One region of the Variovorax sp. H27-G14 genome, then DNA from elsewhere that is predicted to be linked to it. Evidence: riboswitches for the same ligand, from Rfam matches in the RefSeq annotation. Region 1 holds a riboswitch; each other region holds the start of a gene.
The links. A riboswitch is a leader RNA that binds a small molecule or an ion and turns the genes downstream of it on or off. The one in region 1 is predicted to bind glycine.
Positions count from the first base shown of each region.

Region 1 (9,678 bases):
TGCGCATGCGCACCTCGCCCGCCATGCGAATCTGATGCTCCATGCCGCCGGGCACCCACACGCCGCGCCCGGTCGGCACCACCCAGCTTCCGGCCGCCGCGCTCACGAGCATCACGCCGGAGATGGCGTGAATCAGCTGCCCGCGACGGTGCGTGTGCGGCGGAATGAAGGCGTCCCCCGCGGGGTCGGTCGCCAGCACCGCGACGGCGCGCGGGGTCGACTCGCCTTCTTCGGGGCGCAGGTTGATTGCTTTGTCCATTTCTCGACGATGAATGCCAATTCGTAGAGAGAACATCTTCGCACGGCTTCCTACGATGCTTTTTTCACCAGGAAACGAAAGAAGCGACCCTCATGAACAAGCGCCGACTCGGGCTGCTCACCGGCACCCATGCCGTCAACGACCTTTACCAGGGCCTGGTGCCCGCGCTGCTGCCCTTCATGGTGCTGGAGCGCGGCTACAGCTACACGGCCGCGGCCGGGCTGATGCTGGCGGCCACCGGCCTGTCGAGCGTGGTGCAGCCGCTGTTCGGCCTGTATGCCGACCGCCATCCACGCAGCTGGCTGGTGCCCACCGGTTTTCTGGTGGCGGCACTGGGCGTGGTGCTGGCGGGCGTCAGCCAGAGCTACCTGCTGACCTGGATCGCCATTGCGCTGTGCGGCCTGGGCATTGCGGCGTACCACCCGCCGGCCACGGTGGCCGCGCGCGCTGCCGGCGGTGCTTCGCAGAAGGCAATGAGCGTGTTCTCGGTGGGCGGCACCATCGGCGCTTCGTTCGCGCCGGTGCTGGCGGCCACGGTGGTCGGCGGCGGCAGCCTGTCGCGCAGCTACCTGCTGGGGCTGCCCGCGCTGGCCATGGGCGTGGTGTGGGTGGTGGCGAACGCGGGGGGCCAGCGTGCCTCGGTTGCAGCGGCCGCAGCTGCACGCCAGGCCGCCAGTCATCTGCTGAAGCCGCATAACGACTGGCGTGCCTTCGGCGTGCTGGTGGCGACCATCGTGGGCTGGTCGATTCCGTATGTCACGGTGCTGTCGATGCTCTCGTTGCGCATCACCCGCGACCTGCACGGCACCGCGTTTCAGGGTGCGGCGGCGCTCACCGCCTTCACCGCGTTCGGTGCCGTGGGCACGCTGCTGGGCGGCTGGCTTGGCGACCGCATCGGCCGCATGGGCACCATCCGCGCGGGCTACCTGTTCGCGTTGCCGGCCATGGCGGGCCTGGTGCTGGCGCCGAACGCGGCCTGGGCGCTGGCCTGTACTGCGCTGTTGGGCATGTGCATGTTTCTGCCTTTCGCGGCGCAGGTAACGCTGGCGCAGGACTACCTGCCGCGCAACCCGGCCACGGCCAGCGGAATCACGCTGGGGCTGGCGCTCTCCGTGGGCGGGCTGGTGTCACCGCTGTTCGGCATGCTGTCGGACGCACGCGGGCTGGGGGTCACGCTGACGACGGTGTTGTGCGTGCTGTGCGTGGCGACGGGGCTGGCGCTGCGGTTGCGCAACCGGACGGTGCCGGTGGTGCCGATGGTGCCGGTTGAGGAGGAAGCTGCCACCGCCTGAAACATGGCGTGAATGCGAGCCTGACCACTTAAACCAAACGGTTCATGAAGATGTCACCGCATGCAACGATGCTTCAGCCCCCGATCCCAGAAAGCTGTGGCTGCCATGCTCCCCACCAAGACCGACAAGGCGCGCGACGAACTCCAGGGCGACCAGCGCACGCTGAGCCAGCGCGAGCGTGCGTTGCTGCTGATGGCCGATGGCCGGCGTTCGCTGACGGACTTCAGTCCGTTGTTCACCACGCGGGGTGAGGCCGAGCAGGTGCTGCTGGCGCTGGTGCAGCGGGGTTACCTTCACGACCCGCATGCGGCGGCTGTTGCAGCATCGGCAGCCGCACAGGTGGCGCAGGCTGCGGCGGCCGCTGTAGCTGCTGTGGCCGAGCCGATCCAGGTCAGCATGTCGGCCGACACCTTCGACGGCAAGCGTTCGCTGGCCACCACGCGCATGTTCCTGTTCGACATGTGCGAGCGCATGTTCGTGCGCCGCGACCCAAAATTTGCGCTGCAGATGCGCGACGCCCTGCGCGAGGCGCGCGACCGCGAGGCCATGCTGACCATTGCGGCGCTGATGCTGTCGGAGGTCGAGAAAAGCGCGGGGCCGGAGCGGGCCGAATCGTTGCGCGAGCGTATCGATCGGTTGTTGCCGCCGGCTGAGGTTGTTCATTGAACGGTTGAAGTTCGTCGATGTTCTGTTCAGGGCGACGCTCACGCCGACGGGGTGCCTTGCTCCGCGAATGTCCTCCGGCCTGCGGCCTCCCCCTTTATTTCGCTGCGCAAGGCACCCCATCGACGTGAGCGTTTTCAGAGCCGGGGTTGATCGGCGGAACACCAGCAGCGTGCCCTGGTGCACAGGGCGTCGGGTACTCCCCGCAGCGAAATAAAGGAGGAGGGCGAAGCCCGGGGGACATTCGCGGAGGGGAGTACCCGGCGGCCTGTGCACGCGCCCTGAATCCTTGAATCCCTGAGCAACCGCAACCCAGCCCCGATCCACTACACTCGCCCGGGTCAGGAGAGAGCCCCGCGTGACGGGGCCGCCGAAGGCGCAGGGATTCCCCGAACGCTCAGGCAAAAGGACTGACAAGACGCCGGTGAACACCGGCGTTTCCTTGCTGGAGAGAGGCCGTTGCCAGACAACAGCCCACCGAAGGAGCAAACCCCGATCGTGGGGCGAATCTCTCAGGTAAAGCGGACAGCAGGGGTGGCCCATGGCTTGCGTCATGGATTTCGTCTGCCCCTTTGGAGTGCCCCATGGCCTCTTGCGCATCTGCTTCCGACACCCTCCTCAAGACGCCCCTGCACGACCTCCACCTGGAGCTCGGCGCCCGCATGGTGCCCTTCGCCGGCTACTCGATGCCCGTGCAGTACCCCGCCGGCCTCATGGCCGAACACAAACACACACGCGACGCGGCCGGCCTGTTCGACATCTCCCACATGGGCCAACTGCGCCTGACGGGCCCCGACGCCGCCGCCGCCTTCGAAACCCTGATGCCCGTCGACGTCATCGACCTGCCCGTCGGCAAACAGCGCTACGGCCTGCTGCTGAACGACGAAGGCGGCATCCTCGACGACCTGATGTTCTTCAACGAAGGCAACGGCTCGCTCTTCGTGATCGTCAACGGCGCCTGCAAGGTGGCCGACATCGCGCACATTCAGCAGAAGATCGGTGCGCGCTGCGCGGTGCAGCCCCTGCCCGACCACGCCCTGCTCGCACTGCAGGGCCCGCAAGCCGCCGCCACGCTGGCGCGCCTGTCCCCCGGCATCGAGCGCTTCGTGTTCATGACCGGCGGTGCGGTGAAGATAGGCGGCATTGCATCCTTCGTCACCCGCAGCGGCTACACCGGCGAAGACGGCTTCGAGATCTCCGTGGCCGCCCAGGACGCCGACGCCCTCGCCCGCCTGCTGCTGGCCCAGCCCGAAGTCAAGCCCGTGGGCCTGGGCGCGCGCAACTCGCTGCGCCTGGAAGCCGGCCTGTGCCTGTACGGCAACGACATCGACACCTCCACCACGCCGGTCGAAGCCTCACTGAACTGGGCGATGCAGAAGGTGCGCCGCACGGGCGGCGCGCGCGAAGGCGGCTTTCCGGGCGCGGCAAAAATACTGGCGCAGCTCACCGCCGCCACTGCGCTCGCCGCCGGTCACACCGACCACGACACGCTCAAGCGCAAGCGCGTGGGCCTGGTGGCACTGGAGCGCATTCCGGTGCGCGAAGGCAGCGTGCTGCAGTCCTTCGAAGGCCAAGACATCGGCATCGTCACCAGCGGCCTGCTCGGCCCCACGGCCGAGCGCTGCATCGCCATGGCCTATGTGGCCACCGCTTTCTCGGAGCCGGGCACGCGCGTGCAGGCCATCGTGCGCGGCAAGCCGGTGCCAATGGAAGTGTCCACCATGCCTTTCGTTCCCACCCGCTACTACCGCGGTTGAAGGACACCGAGCCCCGTTAGGCTCTGCACCCCGAAACATTTTTTCCACGAGGAGTTTTCCATGAGCATCAAGTACACCAAGGACCACGAATGGGTGTTGGCCGAAGGCGGCGCGGCCACTGTCGGCATCACCGTGCATGCGCAGGACGCGCTGGGCGACGTGGTGTTCGTCGACCTGCCTGAAGTGGGCAAGAGCTTTGCGCAAGGCGAAGTTGCCGGCGTCGTCGAATCGGTCAAGGCCGCCGCCGACGTGTTCATGCCCGTGTCGGGCGAAGTTGTCGAAGTGAACGAAGCGCTGCGCGCCGACCCCTCGCTCGCCAACAGCGACCCGCTGGCCAGCGGCTGGTTCTTCAAGGTCAAGCTGAGCGAACCCGCGCAGCTCGACGCCTTGCTGGACGCGGCTTCGTACGACCAGTTCGCCGCCGAATCCTGAAATGATGTTTGCCCCTCGGCTTGCCACTTCGTGTGCTTCTCCATCCCCCGTGGGGAAGGCGCGGTCCGCCTTGGGGCGGCCCGGCGGCGACCGCTGAGTTCTTTTATTAACGCCGATAGACAGTCACCGCCATGCCGACGCCCGCCCTTCCCTCTTTGCAAGAACTAGAGAACGCCGAAGAATTCCTTGCCCGCCACATCGGCATCGATGCGGCGGACGAGGCGCGCATGCTGCCGGTGATCGGCTCGGCCACGCGCGCGGAGCTCATCGACGGCATCGTGCCCGCGGCCATCCGCCGGAACAAGCCGATGCGCCTGCCCGCGCCGGTGACCGAGGCCGACGCGCTGGCCGAGCTGAAGGTGATGGCATCGAAGAACAAGGTGTTCAGGAGCTTCATTGGCCAGGGCTACTACGGCACGCACACGCCGGGCGTCATCCTGCGCAACGTGCTCGAAAACCCCGCCTGGTATACCGCGTACACGCCCTACCAGGCCGAAATTTCACAGGGCCGCATGGAAGCCCTGCTCAACTTTCAGACGATGGTGTGCGACCTCACGGGCATGGCCATCGCCAACGCGTCGATGCTGGACGAAGCCACGGCCGCGGCCGAGGCCATGACGCTGGCCAAGCGCAGCGTCAAGAGCAAGAGCAATGTGTTCCTGGTGTCTGGCGACTGCCATCCGCAGACCATCGAGGTCATCAAGACCCGCGCCGCGCCGCTGGGCATCGAGGTGAAGGTGAGCACCGTGTCGGAAACGCTGCCGCACCTGATGGTGAGCGGCGAGTTCTTCGGCGTGCTCGCGCAGTACCCCGCCACCACCGGCCACGTGCACGACCTGCGCCCGCTCGCGGGCCATGCGCACCAGTGCGACGCCGCCTTCATCGTGGCGGCCGACCTGCTGGCGCTCACGCTGCTGGTGGCGCCCGGCGAGTTCGATGCCGACATCGTCTGCGGCACCACGCAGCGCTTCGGCATGCCGCTGTGCAACGGCGGCCCGCACGCCGCCTATCTGGCCTGCCGCGATTCTTTCAAGCGCTCGCTGCCGGGCCGCCTGGTCGGCGTGAGCGTGGACACCCACGGCCAGCCCGCCTACCGCCTCGCGCTGCAGACGCGCGAGCAGCACATCCGCCGCGAGAAAGCCACGTCGAACATCTGCACCGCGCAGGTGTTGCCTGCCGTGGTGGCCAGCATGTACGCCGTGTACCACGGGCCCGACGGCCTCACGCGCATTGCGCAGCGCGTGGCCGTGCTCACCGCCATCCTCGCCAAGGGCCTGTCGCAGATGGGCCGCGAGCCGGTGAACACCACCGCCTTCGACTCGCTGACCATTCGCACAGGCGACGACACGCACACCATCCTGGAGCGGGCGCAGGCCGGCGGCGTCAACCTGCGCCAGCGGCTGCAGCAGCACCTGGGCATCTCGCTGGACGAGACCACCACGCGCAACGACATCGAAACGCTGTGGGCGCTGTTCGTGCCCGCCGGCACCGCGATGCCGCGCTTCGACGACCTGGCTGCCCACACCACGCCGCTGATTCCCGACGACCTGCGCCGCACCAGCGCCTTTCTCACGCACCCGGTGTTCAACACCCACAAGAGCGAAACCGCCATGCTGCGCTACATCCGCAGCTTGAGCGACAAGGACCTGGCGCTCGACCGCACCATGATCCCGCTGGGCAGCTGCACCATGAAGCTCAATGCGACCAGCGAGATGATCCCCATCACCTGGCCGGAGTTCGCCAACATCCACCCGTTCGCACCCGCCGACCAGCTGCAGGGCTATGCCCAGCTCGACGCCCAACTGCGCGCCTGGCTGTGCGAGGCCACCGGCTACGCGGGCATCAGCCTGCAGCCCAATGCGGGCTCGCAGGGCGAGTACGCGGGCCTGCTGGCCATCAAGTCCTTTCATGAGGCCAAGGGCCAGGGCCACCGCAACATCTGCCTGATTCCTTCTTCCGCGCACGGCACCAACCCCGCCAGCGCGCAGATGGTCGGCATGCAGGTGGTGGTGACGGCCTGCGACACGCAGGGCAACGTCGACATGGACGACCTGAAGCGCGCCTGCGAAAAGCACAGCGACAAGCTGGCCGCCGTGATGATCACCTACCCCAGCACGCACGGCGTGTTCGAAACCCGCGTGAAGGAACTGTGCGAACTGGTGCACGAACACGGCGGGCGTGTGTACGTGGACGGCGCCAACATGAACGCGCTGGTCGGCGTGGCCGCGCCGGGCGAGTTCGGCGGCGACGTGAGCCACCTGAACCTGCACAAGACCTTCTGCATTCCGCACGGCGGTGGCGGCCCGGGCGTGGGCCCGGTGTGCGTGGTCGAAGACCTGGTGCCCTACCTGCCGGGCCATGCCACGGCCGGTGTGCCGTCGCACGGCGTGGGTGCCGTGTCGGCCGCGCCGCTGGGCAACGCGGCCGTGCTGCCGATCAGCTGGATGTACTGCCGCATGATGGGCGCCAAGGGCCTGCAGGCCGCGACCGAAACGGCCATCCTGAGCGCCAACTACATCAGCGCGCGCCTGAAGGACCACTACCCCACGCTGTACGCAAGCCCCAACGGGCACGTGGCGCATGAATGCATCCTGGACCTGCGCCCGTTGAAGGACACCAGCGGCGTCACCGCCGAAGACGTGGCCAAGCGGCTCATCGATTACGGCTTTCACGCGCCCACGCTGAGCTTTCCGGTGCCGGGCACGCTGATGGTGGAGCCGACCGAGAGCGAGCCGCTGGCCGAGCTCGACCGCTTCATCGACGCGATGATCGCCATCCGCGGCGAGATCCGCCGCATCGAGGAAGGCGTCTGGCCGAAGGACGACAACCCGCTCAAGCACGCACCGCACACCGCGGCCAGTTTGCTGGGCAGTGAATGGAGCCACCCGTATGCGCGCGAACTCGGCGCCTACCCGCTGGCCGCGCTGAAGAACGCGAAGTACTGGCCGCCCATCGGCCGCGTCGACAACGTGTATGGCGACCGCAACCTGTTCTGCAGTTGCCTGCCCGTGGGCGACTACAAGGAAGCCGAAGCGGCCTGAAGGCCCGCGCGAATTGTCCCGGCGGGAACGAGGCGCGCGCCGCTCAATGCGCCCGCTGCGCCACGCGCGCCACCATCTCGTCCATGCGTGACAGAAACAGCTTGAGCAGGGGCGAGGCGTTGGCCTTGTGATAGCCGACGACCAGGTCGATGGCGGGCGCCTCGCCCTTCGACGGCCCCACAGACTTCAATGGGCGGCTCACCACCGACGCCGGCAGAAAGTTCAACGCATACACCGGCAGCAGTGCCACGCCGCGCGTGGACGCCACGAGCGAAATTGCCATCGCCAGGTTGTCGGCCTCGTGGACCGGCGTGATGGCGAGCCGATGGTGCTTCAGGTAGCTGTCGATCACCGCGCGCAGCGCGGGCGCGGTGTTCGACACCTGAACGAAGTTCTCTTTCGCCAACGCGCGCGGGTCGATCGACTTGCGCGCCGCCAGCGCATGGTCGCTGCGCAGCACCACCAGCAGCGGCTCGCGCGTCACCAGCTTGAACGCCAGGTCCGGCATGTTCGGCTCGCGGCGCATGAACGCCAGGTCGAGCTTGCCGCGCAGCAGCGCGTCGGCCAGGCTCGGCGAATACTGGCTCTGCACCGTGACCTCGATCAGCGGCAGCTCGTCGCGCAGCGTGCGCATGACCTCTGCGAGCCAGTCGATCTCCTGGCCCGTGAGGAAGCCCAGCGCAAACGTGGTCTTGGCCGGTGTGGCCGCGCGGCGCGCCGCTTCGCCGGCCGCCTCGACCTGCGACAGCGCCAGCCGCGCATGGTCGAGAAAGGCCTTGCCCGCGGCGGTCAACTCGACGCCACGCGCGCTGCGGCTCAGCAGCGGCGTGCCGACCTCGTATTCGAGGTCGCGAATCTGCCGGCTCAGCGAGGGCTGCGCGGTGTGCAGCCTGCGCTCGGCCGCGACCGTGAAGCTGCCTTCTTCGGCCACGGCAACAAAGTAGCGCAGATGGCGCAGTTCCATGGGTCGGCTCCATGCCTGTGAGGTATGGGGCCGAGCTTACAAAGTCTTTGTGAAGCGTGCATGCGGGCCCTAGATTAAGTCTCATGCAAAGGCATATCGCCAACGCACCCCCGGCAGGCGGAGATACCTCCCACGTCTGCCTCAAAGGAATCTCCATGCATTCGCTCCAAGGAAAGACAGCCCTCGTCACCGGCGCCTCGCGCGGCATCGGCCGTGCCAGCGCACTGGCCCTCGCCAAGGCCGGCGCGCGGGTGCTGGTGCACTACAGCAGCGGCGCAGCCGAGGCCGAAACCGTCGTCGCCGACATCCGCCAGGCTGGCGGGCGCGCCGATGCGCTGAAGGCCGACCTGGGCGCGCCCGACGGGCCGCACACGCTTGCGCGCCAGGTGCGCGAAGTGGTCGGCGAGCGGCTCGACATCCTCGTGGCCAACGCCGGTGTGTCGGTCGGCGCAACCATCGAAGAAACCACCGTCGACGATTTCGATCGCATGTTCGCCGTCAACGTGCGCGCGCCCTTCTTCCTGGTGCAGCAACTGCTGCCGATGCTGGGCAAGGACAGCAGCGTCGTGCTGGTGTCGTCGCTTGCCGCGCATGCCTCGGTGGGCGCGCTGTCGGCCTATGCGGCCACCAAGGGCGCGATCGATACGCTGGTGAAGCACTTTGCCTCGGCCCTCGGCGAACGCGGCATCCGCGTGAATGCAGTGGCACCGGGCGTGGTCGAGACCGACATGTCGAAGTTCGCGAAGACCGACGCGGGCCGCGACTTCACGCTCTCACTGCAGGCGCTGAAGCGCGTGGCGCAGCCCGACGACATTGCCGGTGCCGTCGCGTTCCTTGCGTCGGACGCATCGCGCTGGATCACGGGCGACACACTGCGTGTCGATGGGGGCTCCAAGCTCTGAGCGCAACGAAGGCGCCGAGGCGCGCGCTGGCACGCTAGTGGTTAACACCGCCCCGGCGTTCATTGACTCATCGAAAAGGTCGCACTTAAAATTTGCGCACAGGTTCAGATTTAAAGACCATCTGTAAGATGGCTTTGTCGCGCCTGCATGGTTTGCATCGTCTTCTTGCGGATTATTCCAATGGAGACAACTGTGCAACCCAACGCGATCAAGATCCGCGGCATCGACGATGTCATCGCCTACCTGGATTCACGCCAGGGCATCGTCGGGCGGGCCGCCGTCATCTGGTGGCTCGCACTTGGCGGCCTCTTCCTCGACGCCTTTTCCAACTCCGCACTGAGCGCGGGCCTCGGGCCCATGACGCGCAA
Region 1 covers NZ_JAYLVN010000009.1:76,412-86,089, forward strand. Annotated here, with positions in the region: gene VLK31_RS20945 (AraC family transcriptional regulator) at 1-259, opposite strand, end outside; gene VLK31_RS20950 (MFS transporter) at 352-1,551, shown strand; gene VLK31_RS20955 (hypothetical protein) at 1,657-2,217, shown strand; glycine riboswitch at 2,547-2,637, shown strand; glycine riboswitch at 2,650-2,753, shown strand; gene gcvT (glycine cleavage system aminomethyltransferase GcvT) at 2,799-3,971, shown strand; gene gcvH (glycine cleavage system protein GcvH) at 4,032-4,403, shown strand; gene gcvP (aminomethyl-transferring glycine dehydrogenase) at 4,535-7,444, shown strand; gene VLK31_RS20975 (LysR family transcriptional regulator) at 7,488-8,408, opposite strand; gene VLK31_RS20980 (SDR family NAD(P)-dependent oxidoreductase) at 8,564-9,310, shown strand; gene VLK31_RS20985 (MFS transporter) at 9,503-9,678, shown strand, end outside.

Region 2 (9,678 bases), on a different contig from region 1:
CGACCGGCGCATCGCTGAACTGCCCGCCCCAGGTGGGCACCGAGGTGCCGAGCGCGATGCGGATCTGCGCGCCCACGCCGGCCTTGTGCGCGGCAGCGGCGGAGGCCGGGTCGAACATCAAGCCCAGTGCCACCTTGCCCGGAAAGCGCTTGCCCGCGCCTTCGGCCAGCAGCGCGTGCAGCATGCCGGTGGTGTTGCTGTCGGCGCCCGCGCCGGGGTTGTCTTGTGTGTCGGCAATCACGACCGGCTGGCTCGCGCCTTCGGCCAGTTCCAGCGCGCGCGCCACCGCCGCGCGGGGCTCCAGCACGTCGAGCCGCCATTGCGAGCGCGGCTGGTCGATGCGCTCGTACAGCGCGGCCACGGCCGCGCCGGCATCGTCGCCGTAGCCCCACACCACCGGGCCGCATTCGGCGATGTCGGCGGCCGGGAAGCCGGTGGCAAAGCTCAGCACGGCGTCGTGCTTCACATCGAGCTCCTTCAACAGCCCGTACACCGACGCGGCCGGCTCGATCATGGTCGACTGCACGTTCAGTGGCAGCAGAAAGGTGAAGCGCCGCGCATGCAGCGGCTCGCGCGTGCCGCGTGCCATGCGGCGCTCCAGCAGCGTGGCCGCGAGCCGGCCGGTGTCGGCCATGTCGATGTGCGGATAGGTGCGATAGGTGGCCAGCGCATCGGCCTCGGCCAACATCTGCGCGGTGATGTTGCCGTGCAGGTCCAGGCTGGCGACGATCGGCACGTCGGGGCCCACCAGCAGGCGGATGCGCGCAATGAGCTCGCCCTCGGGGTCTTCCAGGTGCTCGGTCACGGCCGCGCCGTGCAGGTCGAGGTACACCGCGTCGATGCCGCCGTCCGCCAGCGCAGCGGCCAGGTCTTCGGTGATGGCGGCGGAGATGCGCTCGAAGGCGTCTTCGGTCACGTGCGCAGACGGCGTGGCACCGGCCCATGCGGAAGGCACCAGCGACCAGCCCTTTTCACGCGCCGCATCGATGAAGCCGCCCACCGGAATGTTGCGCCCCGCATAGGCCTCGACGATGGCCGCGCCGCGCCGGTACGGCGGAAAGCTGGAGCCCGCGTTGAACGCGGCCCAGTCGGCCTTGCTGGGGGCGAAGGTGTTGGTTTCGTGCTGGAAACCGGCGATGAAGACTTTCATGGATTCCTTGTCGTGGGGTGAAGCAATGAACGAACAGCGCGCAGCTTTTTTTCAGCTGCGCGCAAAGGCAAAGTCGCGCCCGGGCGCCGCGGCCAACAGTTTGCGCGTGTAGTCGTGTTGCGGTGCGAAGAACACGTCGGCCACCGGGCCGCGCTCCACGATTTCACCCTGGCTCATGACCAGCACGCTGTCGCAGATCTGGCTGGCCACGCGCAGGTCGTGGGTGATGAACAAGATGCCGATCTTCAGCCGCTGCTGAATCTCGTCGAGCAGCCGAAGAATCTGCGCCTGCACCGACACGTCGAGTGCCGACACCGCCTCGTCGGCGATCAGCACCTTGGGGTCGCAGGCCAGCGCGCGCGCAATCGAAATGCGCTGGCGCTGGCCGCCCGAGAACTCGCTCGGGTAGCGGCGCAGCGCGTCGGGCGACAGGCGCACCAGGCGCATGAGTTCTTCGGCGCGGGCCCAGGCCTGGTCGTGCGGCATGCCGAAGTTGACCGGCCCCTCGACGATGGACGCGCCCACGGTCTGGCGCGGATTCAGCGAGCGGTACGGGTCCTGGAAGATCACCTGCACCGTGCGCCGGAACGGCGACAGCGCGCGGCCCTTGGCATGCGCCACCGAGCGGCCGTCGGCAAAGATGTCGCCAGAGGTCGGGTCGATCAGCCGCGCAATGCAGCGCGCCACCGTCGACTTGCCCGAGCCCGACTCGCCCACGATGCCCACGGTTTCGCCGGGCCGTACCGCCAGCGACACATCGCGCGCCGCGTTCACCGTGCGGCGCTTGCCCGGCCAGCTGCCGGTGACGTAGGTCTTGCAGATCTTCACCGCATTGAGCAGCGGATAGGCCTCGGCCACCGGGGGCCGCGTGGGGGCGGAAAGCTCGGGCACCGCGTCTAGCAGCATCTGGGTGTAGGGCTCGCGCGGCGCGGTAAGCACGGCCATCTTTTCACCCTTCTCGATCATGGCGCCCAGCTGCAGCACCACCACCTCGTCGGCAATTTCGGCGACCACGCCGAAGTCGTGCGTGATGAACAGCACGGCCGTGCCGTTCTCGGTCTGCAGCTCCAGGATGAGCTTGAGGATCTCGGCCTGCGTGGTCACGTCGAGCGCGGTGGTCGGCTCGTCGCAGATCAGCAGCGCGGGCTTCAGGATGAGCGCCATCGCGATCACGATGCGCTGGCGCTGGCCGCCCGAGAGCTGGTGCGGGTACGACGCGTAGATGCGCTCGGGCTCGGGCAGCCGCACGCGTGCCATGATCGCCAGGATCTTCTGGCGCCGCTCGGCCGCGCCCATGCGCACATGCTGCGCGAGCATTTCGTCGACCTGCGCGCCGCAGGTCATCACCGGGTTGAGCGCGGTCATCGGCTCCTGGAACACCATGGCCATCGACGGGCCGCGCAGCGCGCGCAGGCGGCCTTGCGGCGCGGCCAGCAGGTTCTCGCCCTGCAGTTCGATGCTGCCGCGCACGGGCACCAGGCCCGGCGGCAGCAGGCCCATGACCGCGTTGGCGATGACCGACTTGCCCGAGCCCGATTCGCCGAGCAGGCAGACGATCTTGCCGGGTGGCACGTCGAAGGAAATGTGCTCGACCGCATGCGTGCGGTCGGCGCCGGGCGGCAATGCGATGGCGAGGTCGCGAACGGAAAGAACGGGGGTGGCGGTGGTGGCGGTTGTGGCGTTGGTGGTCATCAGCTCAGCCTCCGCGCTTGTTGAACTTGGGGTCGAGCGTGTCGCGCAGCCCGTCGCCCAAAATGTTCACCGCCAGCACCGTGAGCGCCAGGAAGATGCCCGGGAACAGCACGTTGTGCGGGAACTGGTTGAACTGCGCACGGCCCTCGGCCATGATGTTTCCCCAGGTCGCCATGTCCGCCGGCAGGCCCACGCCCAGGAACGACAAGATGGCCTCCACCAGAATGGCCGACGCGCACACGTAGGTCGCCTGAATGATCAGCGGCGCAATCGCGTTAGGCAGGATGTGGCGCATGAGGATCTTCCAGGTCGGCGTGTCCAGCGCAATGGCCGCCTCCACATAGGGCTCTTCGCGCACCGTGAGCACCACCGAGCGCACCAGCCGCGCCACGCGCGGAATCTCGGGCACCGCAATGGCCACCACCACGGTGAGCAGCTTGCCGCCGAACAGCGCCACCAGGCTGATGGCGAACAGAATGCCGGGGATGGCCATGACGCCGTCCATCAGCCGCATGAGCACGCTGTCCACGCGCCTGAAGTAGCCGCCCAACAGCCCCACGAGCATGCCGAAAACCATCGCCAGCGCCGCCACCGCCACGCCCACGGTGAGCGACACGCGCGCGCCGTACAGCGTACGGCTCCAGATGTCGCGCCCCAGGCTGTCGGTGCCCATCACGAACAGGTGCTCGAAGGTGTCGCCAGCCAGGCTGTTGAACTCGCCGCGCGTGCCCGGCAGGATGTTGGAGCTGGCGGGGTCGATGGCGGTCGGGTCGATGGTGCCCAGCCACGGCGCGGCCAGCGACATGAGCACCAGCAGCACCAGCACGCTGCCACCCGCGCGCACCGACCAGTTGGCCAGAATGCGCTTGAGCAGCGAGCGGCGTCGGGGTGGCGGCAGTGCCTCCACGGCGCCTTCGGGTGCAAGGGAAAGAGAGGAATCGGTCATGGGGTGTTTCTTCGTTGCGGTGCGGTGGCTTCAGTACCGGATGCGGGGGTCGAACACCAGGTAGCTCACATCGATCAGCAGATTGATGAGCACGTAGATGACGGAGAAGAACAGCGTGATGCCCTGAATCAGCGGAAAGTCGCGCGACAGCACCGCGTCGACCGTGAGCTGCCCGAGCCCCGGAATGGCGAACACCGTTTCTGTGACCACCACCCCGCCGATGAGTAGCGCAATGCCGATGCCGATCACCGTGACGATGGGAATCGCCGCGTTGGCCAGCGCATGGCGCATGAGCAGGCGCGTTTCCGAAATGCCCTTGGCGCGCGCGGTGCGGATGTAGTCCTCGGTCATGGCCTCGGCCACGGCCGCGCGGGTGACGCGCGCAATCAGCGCCACGTAGATCACCGACAGCGTGATCGACGGCAGTATCAAATGCTTGAGCCACGGCAACGGCCCCTGGCTGAGCCGTGCATAGCCCTGCACCGGCAGCCACTGCAGGTGCAGCGCAAAGATCCAGATGAGCACGTAGCCGATCACGAACGCGGGTATCGAAAATCCCATCACCGAAAAGCCCATGAGCATCCGGTCGAGCCAGCCGCCATGCCGCCACGCGGCAATCACGCCCAGCGGCACCGCAATGAGGATGGTGACCACCAGCGTCACCGCCGCCAGCGACACCGTGGCCTCGATGCGCTGGCCGATCAGCTCGGCCACCGTCTTCTTCATGAAGTACGACTCGCCCAGGTTGCCCTGCAGCAGTTGCGTGCTCCAGTGAAAGAACTGCACCGGCAGCGACTGGTTGAGCCCCAGCTGCTCGCGCACCCTGGCAATGTTTTCGCTGGTGCCGCTGTCGCCCACGATGGCGGCGGCGGGGTCGCCGGGCGCGAGCCGCAGCATCAGGAACACGATCAGCGCGACGATGACAAGCACCGGCACGGTCGACAGAATGCGGCGTGCAAGAAAGAGCAGCATGGGGCGGGTTCCGTGAGCGCTTCGCTCAGTTCTTCTTCAGGTTCCAGAACACGCCGACCGGCGAGCGCACCACGCCGCTCACCACGCCCTTGCGGTAGGCCGTGAGCGGCTTGTATTCACCGATGGGCGCATAGATGCCGGTGTCGTACACGCGCTGCTGAATGGCCGTGGCCAGCTCCTTGCGCTGCGGCTCGTCTGCGGTGGCCAGAAACTGCGACTTGAGCTGCTCCAGCTTGTCGTCGGTGGCCCAGCCGAACCAGCCCTTTTCGCCGTTGCCGGTGAGCGGTGCGAAGAACATCGGGTTCATGTTGTCGGCAATGCCCCAGCCGGTGATGAACAGGTTCCAGCCGCCGTTGGCCACCGGGTCTTTCTTGGCACGGCGCGTGACCAGCGTGGGCCAGTCCATCGACTGCATGTCGACGTTGAAGCCGGCCTGCTTGAGCAGCTGCGCCATCACCGGCGGAAACTTGTTGAGCACCGCAAAGTCGGCCGGGTACATGAGCACCACGGGCTTGCCGTCGTAGCCGGCTTCCTTCAGCAGCGCCTTGGCTTTTTCGAACTGCGGCTTGCCGGTGAAGTAGCCCGTCTTTTCGGAGGCATAGGCCGAGCCGCACGGGTAGATGGAGGCGCAGCTGTTGTACAGCTCCTTGTGCACCAGTTGCGCGCGCATCAGCGCCTCCTGGTTGATGGCCATGAACGCGGCCTGCGCGATCTTCGGGTTGTCGAACGGCGGAATCAGGTGGTTCAGGTGCAGCGCGAAAGAGCCCTTGGCGACCGGGCTGTCGAGCGTGATGGCGGGGTTGTTCTTCAGCGCGGTGTACTGCTCGGAGGGCACCCACTCGATCATGTCGACCTCGCCGTTGGCCAGGGCGTTGGCCTGGGTCTGCGCGTCTTTCAGGATGATCCATTCCATGCGGTCGACGTACACGTTCTTGCCGCCGGCGGTGCCCGAAGGGGCCTCGGTGCGCGGCACGTACTTGGTGTTCTTCAGGTAGACGATCTTCTCGCCGGGGCGGTATTCGTCCTTCTTGAAGATGTAGGGGCCGGAGCCGGTGGCGTCGTCGATCTGCTTGTCCGACGGCGTGGCGGCCACGCGCGCCGGCATGATGAACGGCGGGTTGGAAGACGGCTTGCTCAGCGCGTCGAGGACCATGCCGAAGGTGTCCTTGAACACCAGCTTGAAGGTGTTGGCATCGACGGCCTCGGTCTTGTCGAGCGCGGTGAACATCTTCTGGCCCAGGCCGTCGCGCTGGCCCCAGCGCTTGAGCGAGGCAATGACGTCTTCAGCGGTGACGGGCTTGCCGTCATGAAAGGCCAGGCCCTTGCGCAGCGTGAAGGTCCAGGTCTTGCCGTCGGGGCTGGCGGTGTACTTGTCGACCATCTGCGGATGCACCTTGCCCTGCTCGTCCACGCCGAAGAGCGTGTCGTACACCATGTAGCCGTGGTTGCGCGTAATGAAGGCGGTGGTCCAGATGGGGTCGAGGATCTTCAGGTCGGACTGCGGCACCATGCGCAGCACCTTGCCTGCGTCCTGGGCGAAAGCGGTGGTGGCGGTGGTGAGCGCAGCGGCAGCGGCCGTGGCCAGCAGGGCGCCCGCGAACATGGCTTTCAGTTGTCGTTTCGTCAGCATGGATCAGTTCTCCGGTTGAAAAAGAGGGACGCGAACACGCGCAACGCCCAGGCACGCATGCGTTGGTGGGCGTTGCAGAAAACAAGTCATGAAAGAAGCGGCTCCAGAAACGAACAAGGGCACACCGCGCGCCATGCGCGGTGTGCCCCTGCTGTCCTTTTGCCTGAGAGATTCACCCTGCGCGCACATCGCACAGGGCTTGCCCCTTCGGCGGCTGCCCTCGGCCCCAGTGACGGTGCCGGTCAGCGCTCTCCAGCGTTGAAAAAATCCAGTCTTGGGACCTGAGCGTTACGGGCTGTCGCCTTCGGTAATGCACTAACTCGAAGCATCGAGCCGGCATTTCTCCTGGATGAACTTCTCAAAGCAGATTGCGTGCCAAAAGCACACGCAGGCGAGAAGTCTTAGGTGCTTACTGCGGGCCGCCGCAGAAGTCGGCGCGCTCGGTGGTCTTCGCGGTGAAGCGGATGCGCGTGGTGCTGGTGGCGCGCTGCGGTTCGTTCTGCGGCCACTCGCTCTGCAGCCATGTGTACTGCCAGTCGTACGGCGCGCCGGGCTTTGCGGCAGCGCCGTAGGCGATGCGCAGGCTGCCGTTGCTTTCGTCATGGCAGTGCCTGGAGGTTTTGTATTCCTTCTCGCTGAAGCAGGCGCGGATCATCTTGAAGCACGAGAAGGGAATCCCTTCCTGCGCCGGCTTGCCGCCTTCGAGCGGCACGAAGTCGGCGGTGTCGAACGAGGCGCCGCCGCCCGAATACATCTCCGACACGGTGTGCAGCACGGCCACGGCCCACTGGCCTTCGGCCAGCGGATAGAGCGCGGGCGCGAGCGACAGGCGGGTGTCGCGCGCGCCTTCGCTGTCTTCCTTCTTGAGCGACGCCACGTAGGCCGAGAAGTCGTTCAGCCGGTCGAGCTGCCAGCCCTTGGGCTCCGCGCCGCGCTTGACGCGCGCCATGGCCAGCGGCTCGGCCGAGAGCACCACGTAGTCCGCGGGCGTGGCACCGCGCGCCCGGTACAGGCCGAGCTGCTGCACGTTGCACGGCTGCGGCAGCAAGGCGCACAGGCGCTCACGCCATTGCGCATCGAGCGACTCGGGCTTGGCCACGGGGTCGAACACCTGCGCGGAGGGGGCAGCCGCAGCGGCGAGCACAGGGCCGGCAAACAGCGACACGAGGAGACCGGCGACAAGCAGCTTTTTCATGGTGCCGAATGGTAGCCACGCACCGGCATTTGCGTGTGGCCGTTCTTCGGCAGCGGCTTGATAAAGTCGGCCGCCAACCATGAACCCTTCCACCGCCCCTGCCCCTTCCTCTTCCGTCCTGCAGATCGACGCGCTCGGCTTCGCGTACCCCGACCAACCGGCCATCGCAACCAACTGGACCGCCTCCATCGGCCCCGGCGTCACGCTGCTGTACGGCGACACCGGCGCTGGCAAGTCGGCCTTGCTGCAGGTGATTGCGGGGGCGCTGCCCGCCACCGGCCAGTTGACCGTGGCGGGCACGCGCCTGGCCACGTCGCCCGAGGCCTACAGGCGCAACGTCTTCTTCGTCGACCCGTCCACCGACCGATTCGACCAGGCCACGGTGCGCGGCTGCACCGCCGCGCTGCGTGAAGGCGATGCGGGCTTCGACGACGCGCGCTGGCAGGCGCTGGTGGAAGGCTTCTCGCTGGTGCCGCACCTGGAGAAGTCGATGTTCATGCTGTCGACCGGCTCCAGGCGCAAGGTGTGGCTGGCCGCGGCGCTCGCATCGAGCCGGCCGCTGGTGCTGCTGGACGAACCGACCGCCGCGCTGGACGCGGGGTCGGTGCGCTGCCTGTGGCGCGAATTAGGTGAACTGGGCGAACTGGGCGACCCGAGCAAAGGCGCCACGCCAAGGGCCTTCGTGGTCGCCAGCGCGGAGCACATCGACGCCGTGCCGCTCGCGGCCACCATCACGCTGCCGCTCTCCTGATCTCCCCCTGAAGCTCCCCTGAAACCCCATTGACAGAGCACCCGTGGGGGTGATCTCGCCTCTGGCGGCCCGAAGCGGCCGCCGACGGGCGACAATGACGCGTTCCGGCGGTGCGATCCCGCCAGACCTTTTCCAGCCACCCCGACAACCCGCATCTACGGAAGCCAGCGCATGAGCTCGAAGCAACCCACCATCGTCTACACCCTCACCGACGAGGCGCCCCTGCTGGCGACCTACGCGTTTTTGCCCATCATCCGCGCCTTCACCAACCCGGCCGGCATCAACGTGACCACGAGCGACATCTCCGTGGCCGCCCGCATCCTGGGTGAATTTCCCGAATGCCTGAGCGACGCGCAGAAGGTGCCCGACAACCTCAGCGAACTCGGCAAGCTCACGCTGCAGGCCGACGCCAACATCATCAAGCTGCCCAACATCAGCGCCTCGGTGTCGCAGCTCAAGGCGGCCATCAAGGAACTGCAGGGCAAGGGCTACAAGCTCCCCGACTACCCCGAGAACCCGACCTCCGACGAAGACAAGGACATTCGCACGCGCTACAACAAGTGCACCGGCAGCGCGGTGAACCCCGTGCTGCGCGAAGGCAACTCCGACCGCCGTGCGCCCAATGCCGTCAAGGAATACGCACGCAAGAACCCGCACAGCATGGCCGACTGGAGCCAGGCCTCGCGCTCGCACGTGTCGCACATGCACGGCGGCGACTTCTATCACGGCGAAAAGTCCATGACGCTGGACCGCGCGCGCAACGTCAAGATGGAGCTGATCACCAAGAGCGGCAAGACCGTTGTGCTCAAGCCCAAGATCGCGCTGCTCGACCGCGAAGTGATCGACTCCATGTTCATGAGCAAGAAGGCGCTGCTGGCCTTCTATGAAAAGGAGATCGAGGACGCGCACAAGACCGGCGTGATGTTCTCGCTGCACGTGAAGGCCACCATGATGAAGGTGTCGCACCCCATCGTGTTCGGCCACTGCGTGAAGATCTTCTACAAGGAAGCCTTCGAGAAACACGGCAAGCTGTTCGACGAGCTGGGCATCAACGTGAACAACGGCATGGTCGACCTCTACGCCAAGATCGCCACGCTGCCCCAGAGCACGCAGGACGAGATCAAGCGCGACCTGCACGCCTGCCACGAGAACCGCCCCGAGCTGGCCATGGTCGACTCGGCCAAGGGCATCACCAATTTCCATTCGCCCAACGACGTGATCGTGGACGCATCCATGCCCGCGATGATCCGCAACGGCGGCAAGATGTGGGGCGCCGACGGCCGCCTGAAGGACGTGAAGGCCGTGATGCCCGAATCGACCTTCGCCCGCATTTACCAGGAGA
Region 2 covers NZ_JAYLVN010000001.1:522,890-532,567, forward strand. Annotated here, with positions in the region: gene VLK31_RS02460 (M81 family metallopeptidase) at 1-1,150, opposite strand, end outside; gene VLK31_RS02465 (dipeptide ABC transporter ATP-binding protein) at 1,202-2,842, opposite strand; gene VLK31_RS02470 (ABC transporter permease) at 2,847-3,788, opposite strand; gene VLK31_RS02475 (ABC transporter permease) at 3,819-4,760, opposite strand; gene VLK31_RS02480 (ABC transporter substrate-binding protein) at 4,786-6,390, opposite strand; glycine riboswitch at 6,532-6,656, opposite strand; gene VLK31_RS02485 (hypothetical protein) at 6,800-7,585, opposite strand; gene VLK31_RS02490 (ATP-binding cassette domain-containing protein) at 7,665-8,336, shown strand; gene VLK31_RS02495 (NADP-dependent isocitrate dehydrogenase) at 8,508-9,678, shown strand, end outside.
Region 2: linked by a shared signal. The riboswitch ahead of VLK31_RS02480 (ABC transporter substrate-binding protein) and the one ahead of gcvT (glycine cleavage system aminomethyltransferase GcvT) in region 1 are both predicted to bind glycine.

Region 3 (9,678 bases), on a different contig from region 1:
ACACAGACATTTTTTTGAAGAGAACGGGTTGGCACGCACCATGAAGTTGTTTCCCTCCGGCCATGCCACCCACCCGCAATGGCGCATGGCGGCCGGCCTCGTGCTGGCCCAGTTGCGCGCGCAAATGGCGCTGCCCGACTACGCGTCGGCACCCACGCTCGGCCTGCTCTACATCACCGACCACTACGCCAGCGACGCGCAGGACATCCTCGACCACCTGAGCGGCGAGCTGCCCGAAGTGACCGACTGGTCGGGCACCGTGGGCATCGGCGTGTCGGCCAACAACGCCGAGTACTTCGACGAGCCCGGCATCAGCCTGATGCTGTGCGCGCTGCCCAGCGACCAGTACCGCGTGTTCTCGGGCGTGGCGCCGCTGGGCAACTCAGAGATGAGCGGCTTCGAGGCGCACACGGCGCTGGTGCATGCCGACCCCGCCACACCCGACCTGACCGAGCTGATAAGCGAGATGGCCGGGCGCACCGACACCGGCTACCTGTTCGGCGGCCTGACCTCGGGCCGCGGCAGCGCGTTGCAATTTGCCGTGGGCGGCAACGGCAACATCCGCGGGCAGGGCGCGGCGGGCGGCGTGTTTTCGGGCGGCCTGTCGGGCGTGGTGTTCGGCGAGGGCGTGCGGCTGGTGTCGCGCGTCACGCAGGGCTGCCAGCCGCTGCGCTCGGGCGCGGTGCGCGAGCGCGAGATCACCGAGGCCGACGGCAACCTGCTGCTCAAGCTCGACGGCGAGCCGGCGCTCGACGTGCTGCTGGCCGACCTGCAGGTGTCGCTGGAGCGGCCGCAGGAGGCCATCGACGCGGTGCGCAACACGCTGGTCGGCCTGGCCGACGCGGGCAGTGACGGCATTCGCCGCACCGGCGACCTGGGCGCCGACGTGCTGGTGCGCCACATCATCGGGCTGGACCCCACACGGCGCGGCATCGCCATTGCCGACGTGGCCGAGGCCGGCATGCGCCTGACCTTCTGCCGGCGCAACGCGCAGGCCGCACGCGCCGACCTGATGCGCATCTGCGCCGAAATCAGAGAAGAGCTGGAGCCCGAAGAGCAGACCCTGGCCACCGCGCGCGCCGTGGCGGCGGGCGAGGCCGAGGCCGCGCCGCACCCCGCGCGGCGCATTGCGGGCGCGGTGTATGTGAGCTGCTCCGGCCGCGGTGGCCCGCACTTCGGCGCGCCGGGCGCGGAGCTGCAGATCGTGCGGCACGCGCTGGGCGACGTGCCCCTGGTCGGGTTCTTCGCTGCCGGCGAAATTGCCCGGCATCACCTGTATGGCTATACGGGTGTGCTGACGGTGTTCACCAGCAAGGACTGAGCAATACAGCCCCGGTCAGGCCGGCTGCAGCACGCGCGGCTGGCCCGCCGGCATGCCGGTGAACGCGAAGTCCAGCTCGGGCGCCAGCCCGCTCACGATGCGCGCAATCGACTTGCCCGAGCCGCAGGCGTGCGTCCAGCCCAGCGTGCCGTGACCGGTGTTGAGGAACAGGTTCGCCAGCTTGGTCTTGCCGATCAGCGGCACGTTGCTTGGCGTGGCGGGGCGCAGGCCGGTCCAGAACTGGGCCTGCGTGGTGTCGCCGGCGCCGGGGAACAGCTCTTCGACTCGGCGCACGATGGCTTCGCAGCGCACCGGGTTCAGGTCGCGGTCGTAGCCGTTGAGCTCGGCCGTGCCGGCAATGCGCAGCCGGTCGCCCCCGTCAACGCCCGGCGACGTGTAGCGCGAGAACACGAGCTTGAACTCGTCGTCGGTCAGCGAGACCTGGTGGGCCTTGCTGGCGTCCTTTACAGGCAGCGTCACCGAGTAGCCCTTGGCCGGGTAGATCGGCAAACGAATGCCCAGCGGCGCGGCCAGCAGCGGGCTCAGCGAGCCCATCGCCATCACGAAGGCGTCGCCGCGGATGCGCTGGAAGCGGCCTTCGTTGTCGGTGGCCTCCACGTGGTCGATCTTGCCGCCGGCTTCGCGCAGCGCGGTGATGGTGTGGCTCATCAGAAACTTCACGCCGGCCGCGGCGGCCAGGTTGGAGAGTTCGCGCGCAAACAGATTGGCGTCGCCCGATTCGTCTTCCGCCGTGTAGGTGGCGCCGGCCAGCTTGGGGCGGATGTGGGCCAGCGCGGGCTCGATCTTCACCGCCTCGTCGGCCGAGATGACCTGCCGCTCGCAGCCCAGCGCGCGCATCTGCTCGGCGGGGGCGAGGGCGCCGTCGAACTCCTTTTGCGTCGTATAGAAGTGAAGGATGCCCTGGGCGCGCTGGTCGTACGCAATGTGCGTGTCGCGGCGCAACTGTTGCAACATCTCGCGGCTGTATGTACCCAGACGCACGATCTGCTCGATGTTGTGCCGTGTGCGCGCCGGGGTGCATTCGCGCAGAAACTGCAGGCCCCAGAGCCACTGGCGCATGTCGGCGCGAATGCGAAACAGCAGCGGCGCGTCTTCCTTGCCCAGCCATTGCAACACCTTGAGCGGCGCGCTGGGGTTGGCCCAGGGTTCGGCATGGCTCACGGAAATTTGCCCGCCGTTGGCGAAGCTGGTTTCGGCGGCCGGGGTGGCCTGCCGGTCGATCACGGTCACGTCGTGGCCGAGTTGCTGGAGGTAGTAAGCCGAGGTCACGCCGAGCAGGCCGGCGCCAAGAACAATCACGCGCATTTCAAGTACCTTTGAGGTTGCAGCGCTTGAACGACGGGCGTGGTGTGCTATTGAATCAATAGCAGGCAACCGGACGACCGAAGTCCAAGTTGCCGCTCCCCCTGTCCTCGGTACCTGAGAGATTCACCCCCTGCGCCCGCAGCGGGTTTGCTCCTTCGGTGCATCTCGACCACCCGTGAGGGGGTGAGATGGCTCTCCAGACGGCGTTTGATGTAGTGCAGTACTGACCCCTTGCCGAAATCTTCGAGATCTCGTCAGGCCGACCTGAGCGTTCATGGGAGTTTGCGCCTTCGGTAGGGCCACCAGGTGGCCCGCTCTCCTGCAGTGTGGCCGATTGTAAACACCGAGTGAAGAGAGCGGTAGCGTCTTGTGTTTCTCTCTATAAGCCCAATGGGATAATCGCGCGCTACTTTCATTGCCGCAGGGCGATGACTTCGAACATACATTCAGGGGACCCCATGATCTTGGTTACCGGCGGCGCTGGCTTCATTGGCGCCAATTTCGTACTCGACTGGATCGCGAACAGCGACGAGCCCGTAGTCAACCTCGACAAGCTGACCTACGCAGGCAACCTCGAGACGCTCGCCTCGCTCAAGGGCAACCCGAAACACATCTTCGTGCAGGGCGACATCGGCGACAGCGCCCTCGTCGAGCGCTTGCTGGCCGAGCACAAGCCGCGCGCCGTGGTCAACTTTGCCGCCGAGTCGCATGTGGACCGCTCCATTCACGGCCCCGAAGACTTCGTACAGACCAACGTGCTCGGCACCTTCCGCCTGCTCGAAGCCGTGCGCGGCTTCTGGAGCGCGCTGCCGGCCGACGACAAAACCGCCTTCCGCTTTCTGCACGTGTCCACCGACGAGGTGTACGGCTCGCTCTCCAAGACCGACCCCGCCTTCACCGAAGAGCACAAGTACGAGCCCAACAGCCCGTACTCGGCCAGCAAGGCCGCCAGCGACCACCTGGTGCGCGCCTGGCACCACACCTACGGCCTGCCGGTGGTCACCACCAACTGCTCCAACAACTACGGCCCGTTTCACTTCCCCGAGAAGCTGATCCCGCTGATGATCGTCAACGCCCTGGCCGGCAAGCCGCTGCCCGTGTACGGCGACGGCATGCAGGTGCGCGACTGGCTCTACGTGAAAGACCACTGCAGCGCCATTCGCCGCGTGCTCGAAGCCGGCCGCCTCGGCGAGACCTACAACGTGGGCGGCTGGAACGAGAAGCCCAACATCGAGATCGTCAACACCGTGTGCGCGCTGCTCGACGAGCTCAGCCCCAAGGCCGGCGGCCAGCCGTACAAAGCGCAGATCACCTACGTCACCGACCGCCCCGGCCACGACCGCCGCTACGCCATCGATGCACGCAAGCTCGAAGCAGAGCTCGGCTGGAAGCCCGCAGAAACTTTCGACACCGGCATCCGCAAGACCGTGGAGTGGTACCTCGCGAACAGCGAATGGGTGCGCAACGTGCAAAGCGGCGCCTACCGCGAATGGGTCGAGAAGCAGTACGACGCCGCACCTGCCGCACCTGCCGCACCTGCCGCACCTGCCGCATCGGCAAAGGCCGCCGCATGAAGTTGCTGCTGCTGGGCAAGGGCGGGCAGGTCGGCTGGGAGCTGCAGCGCAGTCTGGCGCCGCTGGGTGAAGTGGTGGCGCTCGATTTCGACAGCACCGACCTGCACGCCGACTTCAGCCGTCCCGAGCAACTGGCCGAAACGGTGCTGAAAGTGCGCCCCGACGTCATCGTCAATGCCGCGGCGCACACCGCCGTCGACAAGGCCGAGAGCGAGCCCGACTTCGCCCGCAAGCTCAACGCCACGTCGCCTGGCGTGGTGGCGCAGGCGGCGCAGCAGATCGGCGCGCTCATGGTGCATTACTCGAGCGACTACGTCTTCGACGGCAGCGGCACCCGGCCCTGGAAAGAAGACGACGCCACCGGCCCGCTCAGCGTGTACGGCCAGACCAAGCTCGAGGGCGAGCAGTTGGTGGCACAGCACTGCGCAAGGCACCTGATCTTTCGCACCAGCTGGGTGTACGCGGCGCGCGGCGGCAACTTCGCCAAGACCATGCTGCGGCTGGCCAAGGAGCGCGACAAGCTCACCGTCATCGACGACCAGTTCGGCGCGCCGACCGGTGCGGAGCTGCTGGCCGACATCACGGCGCACGCCATTCGCGCCACGCTGCAGGACCCGGCCAAGTCGGGTCTGTACCACGTGATTGCCGGCGGCGAAACCACCTGGTGCGGCTACGCGCGCTTCGTGCTCGACATGGCGCAAAAGGCCGGCGTTGAACTCAAGGCCGGCCCCGACGCCGTGGAGGCCGTGCCGACCAGCGCCTTCCCGACGCCGGCCAAGCGGCCGCACAACTCGCGGCTGGACACTTCGAAGCTGCAGTCGACCTTCGGTTTGCGCCTGCCGCCTTGGCAGGAAGGCGTTGCGCGCATGCTGCGCGAGACGCTCTGAATTCAAAAAAAGAGAACAACGACATGACCACGACGACGCAACGCAAGGGCATCATCCTGGCCGGCGGCTCCGGCACCCGGCTGCACCCGGCCACCCTGGCAATGAGCAAGCAACTGCTGCCGGTGTACGACAAGCCGATGATCTATTACCCCCTCAGCACGCTGATGCTGGGCGGCATGCGCGACATCTTGATCATCAGCACGCCGCAGGACACGCCGCGCTTTCAGCAACTGCTGGGCGACGGAAGCCAGTGGGGCATCAACCTGGAGTACGCGGTGCAGCCGAGCCCTGATGGCCTGGCGCAGGCGTTCATCATCGGCGAGAAATTCGTGGGCAATTCGCCGAGTGCGCTGGTGTTGGGGGACAACATCTTCTACGGCCATGACCTCGCGCACCTGCTCGGCGGCGCCGATGCGCAGGACTCCGGCGCAACCGTGTTCGCGTACCACGTGCACGACCCCGAGCGCTACGGCGTGGTGGCGTTCGATGCGCAGGGCAAGGCGAGCAGCATCGAAGAGAAGCCGGTGCAACCGAAGAGCAGCTATGCGGTGACGGGGTTGTATTTCTATGACAACGACGTCGTCGAGATCGCCAAAGCCGTGAAGCCCAGCGCACGCGGCGAACTGGAAATTACCGCGGTCAATCAGGCGTACCTGGACGCAGGCAAGCTGAATGTGCAGATCATGCAGCGCGGGTATGCGTGGCTGGACACGGGCACGCACGAAAGCCTGCTGGAGGCTGGGCAATTCATTGCGACTTTGGAGCACCGGCAAGGGCTGAAGATTGCATGCCCGGAAGAAATTGCATGGCGCAATGGTTTTATTGATCGCGAGCAATTGGCAAAATTGGCCGCGCCGCTGCAAAAGAATGGCTATGGTAAGTACCTTGCTCGCCTTTTGACCGAAGAGATTCATTCATGAAAATAACGCCTACCGCTATTCCGGATGTGCTTGTCATCGAACCTAAAGTGTTCGGCGATGCTCGCGGTTTCTTCATGGAAAGTTTCAATCAGAGTGCTTTCAATGACGCAGTGGGCAGTCGCGTCGACTTTGTTCAAGACAATCACTCGCGATCGACAAAAGGCGTCCTGCGGGGGCTGCATTACCAGATCAAGCAGCCGCAAGGAAAATTGGTTCGAGTAGTCAGTGGCGCTGTTTTCGACGTGGCGGTTGATATTCGAAAATCCTCCGCGACATTTGGGAAATGGGTTGGCGTTCAACTCGATGAGGAAAATCGCAAGCAGCTATGGGTGCCTGCCGGTTTTGCGCATGCCTTTCTTGTTGTCAGTGAAACGGCAGATTTTCTTTATAAAACGACCGACTACTACGCTCCGCAATTCGAGCGATGCATCAAATGGGATGATTCCCAGTTGGCTATCGATTGGCCAAATTTAGACGGCGAATTCAAACTGTCTGACAAGGATGCTGGCGGGGCAACGTTGGCTACCGCTGAAGTGTTCGATTGATGAGGCGGCGGGCTAATGGTGAAATTCGGCCCACGAAGAAGATAGGCGCTAGGTAATAAATGATCAAAAAAACGCTTATTGAGCTGTATGCACAGCACCAAGGAAAAGTTTCGGATAAATGGTCAAGCTATCTTGTTGAATATGATCGATTTTTTTCGCCCTACAGGGACGGACCAACTCGGCTCCTGGAAATTGGTATTCAGAACGGCGGATCGCTGGAGATATGGAGTAAGTTTTTCCCGCATGCAAAGGTGATTGTCGGATGTGATATCAATCCTGATTGCGCGAAACTTGTCTACTCGGATTCTCGAGTATCTGTTGTTGTTGGCGATGCCAATACCGACGACGCTGAAGAAAGTATTTCCGCTATAAGTCTCGAATTCGATTTAATTATCGATGATGGCTCTCACACCTCTCGGGATATTGTTAGGTCTTTTGCTCGCTATTTTTCGCATTTGGTCGATGGTGGCCTTTTTGTTGCTGAAGATTTGCATTGCAGTTATTGGGCTGGTTTTGAAGGTGGGCTTTTTCACCCCGCCTCCAGCATCGCTTTTTTTAAACGGTTGGCAGACGTCATCAGCCATGAGCATTGGGGGATTCCGACAATGCGTAAGGAGATTCTTGCCAGTTTCATGCGAGAATATGATTTCGATATTGATGAGGCCCTGCTTGCGCATATTCACTCAGTTGAATTCATTAATTCAATTTGCGTAGTTCGTAAGGCTTTGCCGGCCCAAAATGGATTGGGCACTCGATTTATTGCTGGCATCTATGAATCGATTGTAGGAGGTCATAAAAATCTGCATAACACTCCTCCGGCAATAGTCGACGAGCGCGACAACACGTGGACTGTGCGCGCGCAATTACCTGAAGATGAAGTGGAAACAAAATCTTCGAGACTGACGTCTCTTGAATCGCAGTTTTTGAAAGAGGCTACAAAAAAAAATTTGGTGAGTGCCAGCCTCGTCGAGAGCAGTTTGCGAATGGCGAAAATAAGCGCACGGCTTCGAACGGCTGAGCGCGAACTGAATCAGCTTGCGCAACAACACGAAGTTGTTGTTGCATTTGCTGATTCGAGCGGGCTGAAACTTAGAGAAATGCCTGGCGTATTGAGCGCATATCAGCGACAAGTCGAAGAGATACATGCATCGTACAGTTGGCGCGTGACCGCACCATTGCGCTGGGGAGGAACTCAGGCAAGGCGTTTCTTGCGGACCCTGAAAATCATCCCGCCGGCAATAAGCAAAGCAGGTAATCCTGTTTCTGCTGTCAAGAGAGTCGCAACAATACTTCGAAATTCTGGCGTTGATGGGCTGCGTAGTTCAGCCCGAATATTAGAGGCTCAATTGGCCACGCCAACTCCTGCGGAAAAAGCATTCCCGACAGAGGTCGTTTCGACTACATATGGGGATTGGCTGAAACTTTACGACCCCGATCCGGTCGAGGAGGATACGCGGGCGAAAATGCATCGAAGAATTGAGGCGATGCAAGAGACCCCACTCATTTCGATTGTCATGCCGACCTATAACGCAAAGCCTGTCTGGTTGCGAGAGGCTATTGAATCGGTGCGAAGACAAATTTATCCTCACTGGGAGCTGTGTATTGCAGACGACGCTTCGCCGTCTGCCGAGTCACGCGCGCTGCTGGTAGAACTGGCGGCCACCGATGCGCGCATCAAGGTGGTCTTTAGACCCGAAAACGGACATATTTCCGCCGCATCCAATAGCGCGTTGGAACTCGCCACGGGTGAATGGGTTGCGCTGATGGACCATGACGATCTGCTCTCCGAGCATGCGCTGTTCTGGGTGGCGGACTGCATCGATCGCAATCCCGATGCCCGGCTGATCTATTCGGATGAAGACAAGATCGACGAAGAGGGCGTGCGTTCGTCTCCCTATTTCAAACCGAACTGGAATCTCGATCTCTTCTATTCGCAAAACATGTTCTCGCATCTGGGCGTTTTTCGTACCGATGTTGTGAAGAGCGTAGGCGGGTTCAGGCTGGGCATGGAGGGTTCGCAGGATTGGGACCTTGTGCTGCGCTGTATGGAGAAGATATCCGCCTCGCAGATCCTGCATGTGCCGCGGGTTCTCTACCATTGGCGCATTCATGCGGAAAGCACTGCGAGCTCGGCTAATGCGAAGCCCTACGCCGCGCTCGCCGGGGAGCGGGCACTCAACGAGCATTTTTTGCGCCTCGGGGTAGATGCAAAGGCGGAATACACCAGTGTCGGACATCGCGTCCGCTATGCTCTCCCAGCGAGCTTGCCGCTGGTCTCGTTGATCATCCCGACGCGTAATGGCTTGCACCTTCTGCGCCAGTGTGTCGATAGCATCTTGGCGCGAACTACATACGAAAACTACGAGATCATCATCGTCGACAACGGCTCGGACGATCCCGACACCCTGAGTTACCTCGCGTCATTCCAAGATTCCGTCTTTGTCAGAGTGATCCGTGACGATCGGGAGTTCAACTACTCGGCCCTTAACAACATGGCCGTGACGCATGCGAAGGGCGACATCGTCGGCCTGATCAACAACGACATCGAGGTAATCTCGTCTGAGTGGCTGTCCGAGATGGTCTCCTTGGCGATTCAACCGGGGGTGGGTGCGGTTGGCGCGAAATTGTGGTACCCCGATCGAACTCTGCAGCACGGCGGTGTCATTTTGGGCGTAGGCGGCGTGGCCAACCATTCTCATAAGGGAATTTCATTTGGAGACAGCGGATATTTCTCGCGCGCCAACCTTATTCAATCATTCTCCGCCGTAACCGCAGCATGTCTTATCATCAAAAAGGATCGTTATCTTTCTATCGGCGGGCTTGATGAGATTAATTTGAAAGTCGCATTCAATGACGTTGATTTCTGTCTCAGATTGCTTGAAAAAGGATTCAGAAATATCTGGACACCCTACGCCGAACTCTTTCATCACGAATCTGCAACCCGAGGTGCCGACACGGCGCCTGAAAAGAGAGAGCGTTTTGTCCGCGAAGTGAACTACATGCTTGATCGTTGGGATGCCATTTTGAAAGATGACCCTGCATATAGCCCTAACCTGACGCTTGATCGGGAGGATTTCAGTTACGCGTGGCCGCCACGGAACTGGC
Region 3 covers NZ_JAYLVN010000012.1:3,340-13,017, reverse strand. Annotated here, with positions in the region: gene VLK31_RS23920 (FIST C-terminal domain-containing protein) at 41-1,321, shown strand; gene VLK31_RS23915 (D-amino acid dehydrogenase) at 1,337-2,647, opposite strand; glycine riboswitch at 2,739-2,857, opposite strand; glycine riboswitch at 2,893-2,979, opposite strand; gene rfbB (dTDP-glucose 4,6-dehydratase) at 3,106-4,221, shown strand; gene rfbD (dTDP-4-dehydrorhamnose reductase) at 4,218-5,108, shown strand; gene rfbA (glucose-1-phosphate thymidylyltransferase RfbA) at 5,132-6,028, shown strand; gene rfbC (dTDP-4-dehydrorhamnose 3,5-epimerase) at 6,025-6,573, shown strand; gene VLK31_RS23890 (glycosyltransferase family 2 protein) at 8,037-9,678, shown strand, end outside; gene VLK31_RS23885 (hypothetical protein) at 9,659-9,678, shown strand, end outside.
Region 3: linked by a shared signal. The riboswitch ahead of VLK31_RS23915 (D-amino acid dehydrogenase) and the one ahead of gcvT (glycine cleavage system aminomethyltransferase GcvT) in region 1 are both predicted to bind glycine.